DNA from 3 places in the Dyadobacter ginsengisoli DSM 21015 genome. Region 2 is predicted to be linked to each of the others. Evidence: riboswitches for the same ligand, from Rfam matches in the RefSeq annotation. Region 2 holds a riboswitch; each other region holds the start of a gene.
The links. A riboswitch is a leader RNA that binds a small molecule or an ion and turns the genes downstream of it on or off. The one in region 2 is predicted to bind thiamine pyrophosphate.

Region 1: it holds a riboswitch for thiamine pyrophosphate, as region 2 does, so the genes downstream of both, thiM (hydroxyethylthiazole kinase) here and thiS (sulfur carrier protein ThiS) in region 2, are expected to answer to the same signal.
Region 3: it holds a riboswitch for thiamine pyrophosphate, as region 2 does, so the genes downstream of both, BP71_RS25655 (TonB-dependent receptor) here and thiS (sulfur carrier protein ThiS) in region 2, are expected to answer to the same signal.

Annotation. Positions count from the first base shown of each region.
Region 1 is NZ_JCANTY010000003.1:195,715-200,594, forward strand. It holds gene thiD (bifunctional hydroxymethylpyrimidine kinase/phosphomethylpyrimidine kinase) at 1-733, opposite strand, end outside; gene thiE (thiamine phosphate synthase) at 744-1,397, opposite strand; gene thiM (hydroxyethylthiazole kinase) at 1,412-2,209, opposite strand; TPP riboswitch at 2,298-2,390, opposite strand; gene hxpB (hexitol phosphatase HxpB) at 2,472-3,146, shown strand; gene BP71_RS11615 (sensor histidine kinase) at 3,199-4,512, shown strand; gene BP71_RS11620 (hypothetical protein) at 4,625-4,880, shown strand, end outside.
Region 2 is NZ_JCANTY010000004.1:117,750-122,629, forward strand. It holds gene BP71_RS15695 (RraA family protein) at 1-270, shown strand, start outside; gene BP71_RS15700 (bile acid:sodium symporter family protein) at 367-1,473, shown strand; gene BP71_RS15705 (GNAT family N-acetyltransferase) at 1,600-2,103, opposite strand; TPP riboswitch at 2,245-2,340, shown strand; gene thiS (sulfur carrier protein ThiS) at 2,410-2,613, shown strand; gene thiC (phosphomethylpyrimidine synthase ThiC) at 2,656-4,533, shown strand; gene BP71_RS15720 (thiamine phosphate synthase) at 4,535-4,880, shown strand, end outside.
Region 3 is NZ_JCANTY010000007.1:190,514-195,393, forward strand. It holds gene BP71_RS25640 (GH3 auxin-responsive promoter family protein) at 1-638, opposite strand, end outside; gene BP71_RS25645 (S41 family peptidase) at 756-2,147, opposite strand; gene rocD (ornithine--oxo-acid transaminase) at 2,144-3,406, opposite strand; TPP riboswitch at 3,479-3,575, shown strand; gene BP71_RS25655 (TonB-dependent receptor) at 3,641-4,880, shown strand, end outside.

The DNA of each region.
Region 1 (4,880 bases), on a different contig from region 2:
TGGCATCGGCTATGTACTCTTTGGCGAAAATTATCGCCTCAATCAGCGAATTGCCCTTGGCTACCCAGGTAGCGATCGCTGATGAAAGCGTGCAGCCGGTACCATGAACATTCGGACTATCGATATAATCCGATTCGAGCGTCAGGATTTCCTGTCCTTTCTGGGCAAATACATCGAATAGCGATGGCCCCTTCAGGTGCCCTCCTTTCAGCAATACAGCATTGCACCCCCGGCTCACCATTTCCGTGGCGGCCGCTTTCATGGAGTCCAGCGAGTCGATGGTTTCAGAAACAAGTATTTGCCCTTCGTCCAGATTGGGCGTGATCAAATTGACCCGCGGAAACAGTTCCTGCCACAATACCGCCACCGTTTCATCCTGGATCAGTTTCGAACCGCTTGTGGAAACCATCACCGGGTCGAAAATCACAAAACCGGGCCTGAAACGATCGAGTATGCCGGCAACAACCAGGGCAGCCTCGACGGTATTGATCATCCCAATCTTGACAGCATCCACTTTAATATCTTCGAACACCGCTTCCAGCTGCTCCCGTAAAAAGGCTGGCGGTACGGGATGTATCGCCCTGACCCCCTGTGTATTTTGTGCCGTCAATGCTGTAATGGCGGAAGCACCGTAAGCGCCGAGGGCAGTGATGGTTTTCAGGTCGGCCTGTATGCCGGCACCGCCTCCGCTGTCGGATCCTGCAATGGTCAATATGGTAGGATAACGGTTCATGCTGTGAGTATTAATTTTTTACAAATGACTGAGGAGTGGTTAAGATCGTTTTCAAATCGTGTGCGGCAGCACTGGGTGAAGGCGCGCTGCAGATAGCTGACACAATGGCGACTCCTGCCGCTCCGTTTCGTATTGCCTCCCGTGCATTGCCTGCATGCACCCCCCCTATACCTACCAGTGAATGTCTGCTATGCTTCCGTACCCATTGCAGCCCCTCCATACCCCATGGCGTTTCGGTGTCCGCTTTGGTAGGTGTCGCAAACAAAGGGCTCACGGCAAGATAGGAAAGATTCCAATGTTCAGCTTCAAGGACATCCTCTTGCCGTTCTGCCGATAGGCCTATTATTTTTTCAGGGGCAAGCAAATCACGGACCATCCGGAAAGGCATGTCACTCTGCCCTACGTGAACGCCGTCCGCATCGACGGCCAGAGCAACATCCACCCGGTCGTTGATGATCAGGGGTACATGATAAGGTTCGAGTAAAGCTTTAATCCGCTTGGCGCGATCAATAAATGCACGGGTGGAAAGCACTTTTTCACGTAGCTGCACCAAGGTAACACCACCTTTGACAGCCTCCTCCACTACCCAGTAAAAATCCCGGCCCAGGCAGGCCGCTTCGTCGGTAACGAGGTAAAGCAGAAGATTTTCGCGGATTGTTGTCATAGCAGGCACGAGGATTATTGAATTTTCACTTTGGTGAGTTCAGCCAGATGCGCAGGCGATATTTCGGCCAGCGTATCGAGGAATGCAATCTGGAACGACCCGGGGAGTTTCGCGTTCCGATATGCCAGCTCACCGCAAACCCCCATCGCAGCAGCGCCCGATACGGCGGCATCGAACGGATCGTCACAAATCGCGGCAAACGCCCCGGCAATTGCAGAGGCGGTGCACCCCATGCCCGTCACCCTGGTCATCAGCGGGACGCCGTTGGACACCCAGGCCGTGCGCTCCCCGTATACAATGACATCAACCGCGCCGCTGACGCTCACCACCGAACCATACTGGCGGCTCAATGCACGGGCGGCGTCGAGACTATCGGAAGAATCGGCCGTGCTGTCCACACCTCTGGTTTGCACGTTGGCGCCTGCCAGGGCAAGAATCTCCGAAGCATTGCCACGGATGATCGTCGGCGAAGCCGTCGCAAGCAGTTCGGTCAATACGCGGTTGCGGTAGGGTGTAGCGCCGGCCCCTACCGGGTCCAGGATGATGGGTTTGCCTGAGGCGGCAGCCTTTTTCATGGCCAGTTTCATCCCTTCCACCCATTGCGGCGACAACGTCCCGATGTTCACCACCAGTGCCCCTGCAATGCCCACCATATCCTCCACCTCCTCGGCCGCATGCGCCATCACAGGCGAGGCGCCTATCGCCAGCAACGCATTCGCGGTGAAGTTCATGACTACAAAATTGGTAATATTATGAACCAGCGGTGCCGATGCGCGCAGGTTTTGAAGATTGGTTTCGAGTAGGATACCCATTATTCTAATGTTTTATTGGTCAATGATCGGAATGGACGATAGGCGGGGAACTGCACCTGCAGTATGCAGGTTTTAATTAAAAAGGAGCCCGGGGGCCAGCGCTTTTTCCTACGACAGCATCAACTGTTTCAGGTTCAAAGGGTATGCTCTCAGTCCTTTTTGGACACCCCCAAAGCCATTCTTACCTGCGAATGTAGTAGTTTTGGGTGGTTATCAAAAATCGTTTCACCCAAACCGGCGGAGACACAACACTCACCTAATAATGATCAAAGCAGCCATTTTCGACATGGACGGGTTACTGATCGATTCGGAACCTATGTGGACCGAAGCAGCCCGCTCCACCATGCAAAAAGTAAATTTTGAGATTACCGAAGCGCTTCGTATCCAAAGCACTGGCCTATCTATCAAACTATTCCTCGACCTCTGCCATAAGATCCAGCCGTGGAATACCCCTTCATTCGAAGAGCTTGAAAATGAAATACTTGAAAAAGCACACCATGATATCCTTGCCCACGCAATAGCCATGCCCGGCGCCATCGCATTGGTAAAAACATTGAGAAAACAGGGACTCAAACTGGCTGTCGCCTCGGCATCCCACATGGACCTCATCGAAGGCGTGTTAAAAAGACTGGAAATTATTGACTATTTTGACACCTGGCATTCGGGCGAGCTCGAAGAACACACCAAACCCCATCCGGCGGTTTATCTTACTACGGCTAAAAAGCTTGGCCTGTCGCCCAAAGAGTGTATTGCATTTGAAGACTCCCACGCGGGTTTGCGCGCGGCACATGCAGCCGGTATGATCACGATCTCGGTACCTGCGGCGGAAGTTTTTGAAGACAGAAAGTTTGACCTGGCACACTATAAAATACCTTCGCTTGAAAAATTCATCCTGCGTGAAATGTCGGGTGTGCCTCAGAGCGTGATTGAAAACTAACCTACACCCTTTTCGTTGACCCTGCATGATCGGACTCCGGCATTTTAGTATTATGATTATGATCAGGATATTCGTAATTGTCCTGAGCGTCATTGCCCTCGCGTGGCTCGCATCCAAGCATACCAACGAAACACTGGTGTACATTCTCGGCACTATTTTCATTTTCATCCAGGCGTCGCTGCTGTACCAGTACGTCACGAATGTCAACCGTAAACTGACCTATTTCCTCGAATCCGTCCGCTACTCCGATTTCACGATCAACTTCCGGTCAGACAACAAGATGGGCCGGACGTTCAAGGAACTGAATCAGCAGTTTAATGAGGTATTGCTGGCATTCCGGCAGGCACGGGCGGAGAAAGAGGCCAACCTGCAATATCTGAATACCATCGTACAGCACATCGGTACCGGACTGATCACTTTCGACGCCAACGGGCAGGTTAACCTCATCAACAATGCGGCATTACGGATGCTCGGCATTTACCGGTTGCATCAGTTGATCGAGCTCAAAGACAAACATCCGCGCCTGTACGAGCTCATTTCCGACCTCGACACCGGTGTCCGCGACCTATACCGCACTCCCTCCGACCAGCCCCTTGCGTTGCAGGCGGCTGCGATACAGTTGCGCGGAATGTGGGTCAAGATTGTAGTCTTACAAAATATCCAAACAGAATTACAACAGCAGGAAATTGAATCCTGGCAAAACCTCACACGCGTATTGCGGCATGAGATCATGAACTCCATGACGCCTATTGTGTCGCTGGTAGGCACCATGCGCCTGATTGTGAATGAAGATATTGAACGATCCACGACCGACCAGGAGGCCGTCAACGACCTGAAGGAAGCTCTATCCACCCTCGAAAAGCGCAGCAAAGGCATGATGCAGTTCGTGAATGCCTACCGCGACTTCACCACTCTACCCAAGCCGGTTTTCGCAACACTCAGTGTGGCCGAAACGTTGCAGGAGGTGTTGCAGCTTCTGCAAACGGATCTTACCCAATCCGGTGTACTGTGGAAATTGACTGTAAAACCGGAAACGCTGACAATCAAAGCCGATGCCAGCCAGATTCAGCAGGTGCTGATTAACCTCATCAAGAATGCGTCTGAGGCATTCTCCACCCAAACCGACCGACTCATTACGCTCTCCGCGTACCATGTCGACGGTACAACCCTGATCGAAGTCGCGGATAACGGGGATGGGATCGAACCGGAAGCCCTTGAAAATATTTTCATCCCATTCTACACCACGAAAAAGACCGGCTCCGGGATCGGATTGAGCCTTTCCCGGCAGATATTGCAGCAACACAATGGCCAGTTAGACGTGGAATCCCAGGTAGGGAAAGGGACCGTTTTTACACTGATTTTCTAGGCATTCAATCACCCCTCTCTGATGAGACGTATGTATTGAAACACATCGTTTCAAGGTGTTACAACGATTTGCAGGAAACCTTTGTCTTGCCTGAAACCTAAATTGAAACCCTATGAAAAAGTACCTGTTTGTGCTGACGGCCATGATGGCATGGGCCTGCAAAAGTACAGGTGTCGACAAGAAAGAGGAAGGTCTCAGGTATAAAGAATCCGTTACACTGAATGACGTGCCCAAAGCGACGCTGACATTCTTCGAGATCGAGGACAGCCGGTGTCCGGAGGGAGTGGTTTGTGTCTGGGGAGGAAGGGCGATGGTCGATCTGCTATTTTCAGGTGTCTCCACAGAGGGTGGCATCAAGGAACACGCTA
Region 2 (4,880 bases):
GGCGACCTCGTACTGGCGAAAAAAGAAGGCGTGATTTTCATCCCTGCACATATGGTCGAAAAAGTGGTGCAAACTGCTGAATTCATCGCATTGCGTGACAAGTTTGGCATTCAAATGCTGAAAGAAGGCAAATACACGCCAGGCCAGATCGACAGCCAATGGAGCGATACGTTAAAAAACGACTTTCTGAAATGGCTTGATAAAAATCCGAACGAAATCCCGATGAAGCGTTCGGAGCTCGACGAATACATGAAAAAAAGAACCTGGTAAGAGAGTAACCCGGCCTGGTTTTCAGCATTTCCTGTTTGGTAAAGCGAACAGGAAATTTTCTTCCCTTTTTTCAAATAGCATTTTAAATACATTTATATGAATATTTACAAGCTCCTGTCCGGCGTTGCTGCGGTTTGTCTGCTGATAGCACTCTATCTGGCATTCAGCGGAAACCTGCCTTCGGCCGGTCCCTTTTTTATCGCGTTTTTCCTTTCGCTTGCCATCAGTTTCCGCGGCTACGAAAAACTGAAAGGTTTTACCTACACCACCGTCATTTTCGCCGCAGTAACCACTGCCTTGTATTACCCGCAACACTTCCTCTCGGTGGGTGACTTTAAATTGGCCGCGCTCATCACCCCGTTGATCCAGATCATCATGTTCGGAATGGGTACTTCCATGAGCTTCGGTGATTTTGTAGGAGTTGTCAAGATGCCCAAAGGTGTGCTGATCGGCGTTGTAAGCCATTTTATTATTATGCCAACCATCGGTTATACGCTGGCTAACCTCAGCGGTTTCCCGCCGGAGATCGCAGCAGGAATCATCCTCATCGGCTGCTCGCCCAACGGTATGGCTTCCAATGTGATCTCCTATCTCGCAAAAGCAAATCTTGCTTTGTCGATCACCATTACTGCCATTTCAACCATGCTTGCGCCCATTGTAACACCCGTCCTGATGAGCATGCTCGCTGGCGCTTTCGTAAAGATCGATACCCTGCACATGATGTGGGACATTATCAAAATGGTGATCATCCCGATCGGCGCTGGTTTGGTATTCAACAAGCTTTTCAGCGGTAAGGTAAAATGGCTCGATGCCGCCATGCCGCTGGTTTCCATGGGCGGGATCGCATTCATTATCGTGATTATCACTGCCGCTGGCCGGGACAGCCTGTTGTCTATCGGTCCGGCATTGCTGCTGCTCGTACTGATCCACAACCTGTCGGGCTACACGCTGGGTTACTGGTCGGGTCGTCTGTTCAGGATGAGCGAACGCGACTGCCGTACCATTGCTATCGAGGTAGGTATGCAGAACGGCGGTCTGGCTTCGGGGATCGCGAAAGAAATGGGTAAAATGGCAACTGTTGGTCTGGCACCTGCAATTTTTGGTCCATTGATGAACATTACCGGTTCCATTCTCGCCTCCTGGTGGCAGAGCAAGCCTACCGGCGATGAAGATACTTATGTAGAAACAGGCAGGGCCCATTAAACAAGCGAGGCGCAGTTTCAGCTGCGCCTCGTTTTGTTATTATATTGTGATGCTGAAGCGACCGGGCCGCTCAGACTGACATCTCTGCTTTTCCCTCTCCTCCCTTCTCCTTTCCTCCCTCCTTCATCAATCTTCTTCCAGCAAAAGCTGCATATAGATCAGGTCAAGCCACTGGTCAAATTTATAAGCCACTTCTTTGAGATAACCTTTTTCCACAAAACCGTATTTCTTGTGAAATTCGATGCTGGCGCGGTTGGAAGCGTCTATGCAGCCGATCATGGTGTGCAGTCCCGATTCCTTCGCGCGCTGGATGAGACTCCCCAGCAATTTGCCGCCAACGCCCATTCCCCGCGATTTTTCATCGAGGTAAATAGAATGCTCCACACTGAATTTGTACCCGATTTTGGGACGGAAAATATTGTAGGAACCATAACCGATCACTTCGCCTTCCAGCTCTGCAACAATCACCGGCATACCGTCATTGAACATCTGTTCAAACCAGGCCTTTTGCTGTTCAATGGTCCTGGGTTCGTAATCATAAATAGCCGTGGTGTTCAGAATAGCGTGGTTAATAATTTCTAACAGCGAAGGCAGATCCTTAGGAGCGGCACTTCTGATGATCAGATCCATCAAAATAAAAGAGGTCGTTATCTAGGTTTATTATTAAGGTCAAAAATACCTTATAATTTTAGAAAATTTCACGTCCTTCCCTCCATCCGCTGTACGTTTTTTTATAATTCTTTTGAAAATCGGGTTTTTAGAATAGCTTTGCTTCAACTTTAGGGGTGTCCCGACATGCGGACTGAGATCATACCCTTTGAACCTGATGCAGCTAGTACTGCCGAAGGGAAAAGCAGGAGATACTGTTATTAATGTATCTCTGTTATTCTTTCCAATAGGTCCATTCCTAAGGTTTTACGCAAAACTGAATTTGGAATGGAAATCACAATCAACGGTCAGTCCAGAGAAGTCGCCGCGCCATGCTCGGTAGGGGCACTCTTGTCCGAACTGTTTCCGACCTCTGCCAAAGGCATCGCCATCGCCATCAACCAATCGGTCGTTCCCAGATCCGATTGGCCCGCCCGCCTACTCCGGCCTCACGACCAGGTTACACTCATTACCGCCACCCAGGGCGGCTAGCCCCGGCATGCCCACGCATTTCAAACATTAAACAGAACATTTATGAAAACTGAAAAAACACCGGAAACCATTACCCGGGCTCCATTTCCCAATTCCAGAAAAATATACATCAAAGGTCAGCTGCACGACATCGCAGTGGCCATGCGCGAGATCGCGCTGACGGACACCCGCATCCACGGCAAACCGGGCGCATTGGAAAAGAACCCATCCGTCACGGTTTACGATACCAGCGGCCCGTTTACCGACCCTGATATTCAAATCGATGTAAAAAAAGGCCTTCCTGCATTACGCGCAGCCTGGATTCGCAGACGTAACGACGTGGAGGAACTGGATACCATCAGCTCCGAATATGGCCGTCTCCGCCTGGCCGATGCCAAACTCGACCACCTGCGTTTTGCCCATAACAGCAAACCGCTGCGCGCCAAAACCGGCCGGAATGTATCTCAACTGCATTACGCGAAAAAAGGCATCATTACCCCTGAGATGGAATACATCGCCATTCGCGAAAACCAGCGGATTGACCAGCAAATGCAGGAATTGAATGGGAAAGCAGCCGTACTCGGACAACAGCATCCTGGCCACAGCTTCGGTGCCAATACGCCTAAAAGCCACATTACTCCGGAATTTGTACGCGAGGAAGTAGCGGCAGGCCGGGCTGTGATCCCTTCGAACATCAACCACCCTGAAAGTGAACCCATGATCATCGGCCGCAACTTTTTGGTGAAGATCAATGCCAACATCGGTAATTCGGCGGTTTCCTCCACGATCGAAGAGGAAGTGGAAAAGGCAGTCTGGGCATGCCGCTGGGGCGCGGATACCATTATGGACTTGTCCACAGGCAAGAACATCCACGAAACCCGCGAATGGATCATCCGCAACTCCCCGGTTCCCATTGGTACAGTCCCCATTTACCAGGCACTGGAAAAAGTGAATGGCAAGGCAGAAGATCTGACCTGGGAATTATTCCGCGATACGCTGATCGAGCAGGCAGAGCAGGGTGTGGACTATTTTACGATCCATGCCGGTGTGCTGCTGCGCTACATCCCGTTGACCGCCAAACGCATTACCGGCATCGTGTCCCGCGGGGGCTCCATTATGGCAAAATGGTGCCTGGCCCATCACAAGGAAAACTTTCTTTACACCCATTTCGAAGAGATCTGCGAGATCATGAAGGCCTATGACGTAGCCTTCTCGCTGGGCGACGGGCTTCGTCCGGGCAGCATTGCCGATGCCAATGACGCTGCGCAATTTGCAGAGCTGGAAACGCTGGGCGAACTCACCAAAATTGCCTGGAAGCATGATGTACAGACGATCATCGAAGGCCCCGGCCATGTTCCAATGCACCTGATCAAGGAGAATATGGAAAAGCAGTTGCAACATTGCCACGAAGCCCCATTCTATACGCTCGGACCATTGACAACCGACATTGCACCGGGCTATGATCACATCACCTCGGCTATCGGCGCGGCGATGATCGGCTGGTTCGGAACGGCAATGCTTTGTTATGTGACACCCAAAGAGCATTTGGGCTTACCCAACAAAAAGGATGTCAAAGACGGTGTAATCACCTACAAGATCGCCGCCCATGCTGCCGACCTTGCCAAGGGACATCCCGGCGCACAATACCGCGACAATGCATTGAGCAAGGCCCGGTTCGAATTCCGTTGGGAAGATCAGTTTAATCTTTCCCTCGACCCGGATACGGCGCGGGAATTCCACGACGAAACACTGCCTGCCGAAGGAGCAAAAATCGCTCATTTCTGCTCCATGTGCGGCCCTAACTTCTGCTCGATGAAGATCACCCAGGACGTCCGCGAATACGCCGAGGAGAACGGACTGGTCACCGAGGAAGCCGTTTCGGAAGGAATGCAGCAAAAGGCGCGTGAATTTGCCGAGAAGGGGAGCGAGATCTATTTATAGGATGGAACTCATTGTTATATCACATCCCGAAAAATTGGAGGGCGAAGCGGATGTTATCAATACGCTTTTTACAGAAGGTCTGTCATGTCTGCATTTGAGAAAACCCGGCTATTCGGAAGAACAGCTGGCAGACTTACTTTCAGAGATCGAACCTGCCTGGCGGGAGCATATTTCTTTGCATCAGCACCACACCCTGGCCGGGCGGTTTGGAATCCGGAGGCTGCATTTTACGGAGACTGCCCGGAATGCGGTTTCTTCTCAACACCTGGCCGCATTGTATGCTTCCGGATTCATACTGAGCACATCCACCCATGACCCGGAAACGTTGCGGACATTGCCGGAGTGTT
Region 3 (4,880 bases), on a different contig from region 2:
CTGGTCACATTTTCCTGCGAACAGATCGACGCCATCTTGTCCAGCTTACTTTCCCAATGGTCCATCAATGCGACTTCCAATGGTGGTGTCCGCATGAATTCGGCCCAAGACGGAAGGTTTTGCATGATTACCGCCGACACATCGCCGATCTGGGTATAATCATCGAACGGATTGGCGTGTAAAGTACCTCCGATCGACAAGCCTTTCCCATCGAAAACGCGGGTGTCGGGCCTGTTGTTGATGAGGAGGGTCATCATATCCTTCCCGCCCTCATAATGGCATTCCTCCAATGCTTCCGGCGATACCGGTAAAAATTTGCTGCGAGCGTTGGTCGTACCGGACGATTTGGAGAACCATTCGATCTGTGACGGCCAGAGCACATTGGGTTCTCCTTTCAAAACCCGCTCGATGTAGGGATACAAGTCCTCATAGGTCGACACCGGCACCTGCTCCTGAAACTCTTTCACAGACCTGATTTGCCCGTAATTATATTTGCCGCCCCATTCGGTATAACGGGCAGTTTCTATCAACTCCGAAAATATGCGCTGCTGGGTTTCGACAGGGTACTTCATAAACTGTTCGATCCGTTCGAAGCGACGCTTCAAAAACCAGACAGTCATATCATTTACCAGCTTCATAGAATGTCAATTAGTTAGAAATCTGCCATTGCGTTTTTGTAAAAATAGCAATAAAAAATGGTGAGAGAACAGTCCATGGGTGTTCTCTCACCATTCGCGAAACATGACAGGAAATCGTTATTTGTCGAAGAACATATTGCTGCCTCCCGCCTTTCTGCTGATTGTGGAAGAAAACTCGTTGCTTGCTTCTTCCTGTAACACACGTGCATTACGCCCCTCGCGCATAACGTGCGTACCGGTGATCTGAAACAACGCTTCGCCCAGCAAAGGGTCTCTCGGGTCTCCATAAGGATAAAGAATATTTCCCTCGCTGACCTTCACATCCGGGTCGAAACCGGTTTGATAATCTGATTTGTGATCTTTGTTAAAAGATTTGGAGACAATCGGCTGCAAACCTACTTTGATGCCGTTATTCTCGTCGCTTAATGTAACCGACCCGACATTCTTACCGACCGTCTTACCTCCCACAATTGTGACGGTCATAAATGGCTTCAGCCCATTGATCAGTAGTTCGCTGGCCGATGCCGTACGCGACGACACCAGTACAACCAATTGTTTGAGACCCGCACCTATATTCTGGCTCTTGGCTACAAATTTGTCGTAAAAATAGGCTTCTCCATATTTCTTCAGGTTTGTTTCCGTCACCTGCTTGTTATACTCCTTGTAGTAGAAAATGTCGTTCGCAGTGGCTTTGGTGATCAGACTGGCCAGGTTGATGGCCGAACTGACATAACCTCCCGGGTTATATCGCAGATCGAGCACCAGTGCATTGACATTACTGTTCTTGAAGTCGGAAAAAAGGGCATCCAGCTTTTTATCGTATGCTTTATTGTTCGCCTGGTAAGGCTCCGGGATGAACTGATGATAAACCACATATCCGATTTTACTGCTACCGATAGTATATAACGAATCGAAAAAGACAGGATCCTCTTGTAGCACGATGGGCGTCACATCCCTCTTCGTGGCAGTTTCTTCAAGTGCACCGTCTTTGATCGTCGCTAACGTATAAGTTGTCTTGTCTTCTGTGTTAAGTAATTTACTGTAATTGGAATCGGTTAGCTTCTGCCCGTTCACACTGCTGAAAATGTCGCCCCGGACAAATCCCGCCTTCGCTGCAGGGGAATCCGGAATTACAAACAACACTACCCCTATCACATTACTTGTATTGGCCGGGAAGTACACCAGCTTATATTCCATTCCACTGGTTTTGGACTCTCCACCCAGCGACGCCTCGAGTTCTTTAGCGCTTTCCTGCATCCAGGAAAAGCGGTCCCCGTCGGGCCGTGCTGTGGCATCATATTTATAAAGTAAAGACTGAAAAAAATCACCGGGCGACTTACTGTAATCCGGAGTAGCGGTAATGTGGTCTGTCCAGTAGTACCAGTACTTCATCTGGTCATAAATCCAGTGATTGGTCTCACTGTCATTGGCCGGATCGACATTCTTATCTTTACAGGAAAGAACAAAGGCAGCCAGCAAAATTACGGGCAGGAAAAGTCTCAGTCTCATAAATTTCCATTCATTTCTAAAAATACCTCTTCGATTATATCACAAGCCTCGTTCATTTGCGCCTCATCGATCACGAGTGGCGGGGCAAAGCGGATCTTATTGCCATGAGTAGGTTTGCACAACAATCCGCGATCCATCATATTATAGCAAAGCTCTGAGGCCACTGCGCTATCTTCGCCACCCTGGATCACGACCGCGTTCAGCAATCCCTTCCCTCTAACGATTTCGATCAGAGAACATTGCTTTTGCAGCGCATTCATCCTGGCCCTGAAGATCCGGCCCATTGCTTCCGCATTTTCGGCGAGTTTTTCATCATTTACAACCTGCAATGCAGCAATTGTCACAGCGCAGGCCAATGGGTTACCGCCATAGGTCGATCCATGCTCCCCGGGAGCGATCGTCAGCATGATTTCATCGTCTGCCAGGGCGGCGGACACCGGCATAGTTCCCCCGGAAAGCGCCTTTCCCAGAACCAGAATATCCGGCTTTACATCTTCCCAATCGCAAGCCAGCCGTTTGCCTGTTCGCCCAATACCTGTTTGAACCTCATCTGCGATCAGCAGAACGTTGTAGCGGGTGCATAACTCACGAACCCCTCTCAGGTATCCTTCCTCCGGTACCACCACGCCTGCTTCGCCCTGAATGGGCTCTATCATAAAACCGGCGATATCTTTGTCTTTCTTGAACAAGTCTTCCAAAGCATTCAGGTCGTCATAGGGAATAATCTCGTAGCCAGGCAAAAACGGGCCGTAATCATTGGTAGACGAAGGATCGGTCGATGCCGATATAGCAGCCAGTGTCCGTCCCCAGAAGTTACCGGATGCATAAACGGTCTTGGCCTTGCTGGCCGCAACGCCCTTGACCTTATAGGCCCATTTGCGGGTCAGTTTTAATGCGGTTTCCCCTCCTTCCACGCCAGAGTTCATCATCAGGACCTTGTTATAACCGAAGTATTCACAAAGAAACTTCTCACATTCACCCAAACGATCGTTGTAAAATGCTCTGGAAGTAAGTGTCAGTTTGTGTGCCTGCTCGATCATCGCATTGACAATCCTTGGGTGGCAATGCCCCTGACTTACCGCACTGTATGCAGAAAGAAAATCAAAATACCGCTTCCCTTCCACGTCCCACACATGCACGCCCAAACCTTTCTCGAGAACGACGGGCATTGGCTTATAGTTATGCGCGCCATACCTGTACTCCAGTTCCATCGCATACCGGGAAGTGTTGAGGTTCATCGTGTCTGTATAGCTGGTCATTTTGATATCCAATCAGTTAAGAAGTTCGTTTTGAGTTATGTAAAATTAACGAAAAGCTTAGTAATTTTGCAGCATAATCTCAAGGGGTGCCCTACCGAACGGGCTGAGATCATACCCATTTAACCTGATCCGGGTAATGCCGGCGTAGGGAGAGAAAGCCGAACGGCTGGTTTCTAATACATTTTATCGAACTTCCTGATAGGTGGCCCCTGCCTGTTGTAATTATTGATCGCAATGCGAAAAATTACTACTTATTTGCTGGCGCTGTTATTCAGTGCTTTTGCACTTTCCTCTTTGGCACAAAAGGCCCAACTGACCATTTCAGGGCGTGTTACCGACGCCGAAGACGGCAAACCGCTGCCTGGCGCGACCATCAGGGCCGGTGAAATCCGCGGCGCGAGCACGGACAAGGATGGGAATTTTGTTTTGAAAAACATCTCCGAAAATATCGAGGCCCTGGACATTTCCTATATCGGCTACCAGACATCCAAAGTGGCATTGGGCAACTCCCACCAGATCGAGATCAAACTTAATAAAAGCACCTATCAGGCCGACGAAGTGATCATTAACGCTACCCGCGTGAACGACAAAACCGGCATGGCGTATACGAACGTGACCGCGGCAGCCATCGACAAACAAAATCTGGGACAGGACCTGCCTGTGCTCCTCAACTTCTCCCCGTCGCTCGTGAGCACGAGCGACGCAGGCGGGGGCGTGGGCTACACGGGCATACGCATACGAGGCTCCGACGCGACGCGGATTAATGTGACCGTGAATGGGATTCCCTATAATGACGCCGAAAGTCAGGGCGTTTTCTGGGTAAATATGCCTGACTTTGCATCGTCGGTGAGCAGCATTCAGATACAGCGCGGAGTTGGTACCTCAACGAATGGTGCTGGTGCATTCGGGGCTTCGGTGAATATCAATACCAATGCGTTTCGCGAAACGGCTTATGCGGAGTTGAATAACTCATACGGCTCTTTCAATACATTTAAAAATACGTTGAAAGTTGGCTCGGGATTAATCAAAGACAAATTCACATTCGATGCGCGACTATCCCGGGTTTCATCGGATGGCTTTGTGGATCGCGCCTCTTCGGAACTGCATTCCTACTACTTATCAGGCGGGTATTTTGGTAAGAAGAGTTTTGTGCGGGTCAATGTATTTTCGGGTAAGGAACGCACTTACCAGTCGTGGAACGGGGTACCCGAAGCTAAATTGCGGGGCGATCGCGAAGGCATCCTTGCCTACATCGACCGGAATGGACTGAGCGGCAAGGATTCCGAGAACCTGCTCAATGCCGACGATCGCACTTACAACTCTTACACCTATAAAAACGAGGTCGACAACTATCGCCAGGACCACTACCAGATCGTTTCCTCGCATAGCCTAAGCAACAAACTAACCTTCAACCTGAACGCGTTTCTCGTCCGAGGCCTTGGCTATTACGAACAATACCGCGCCGGTGACGATT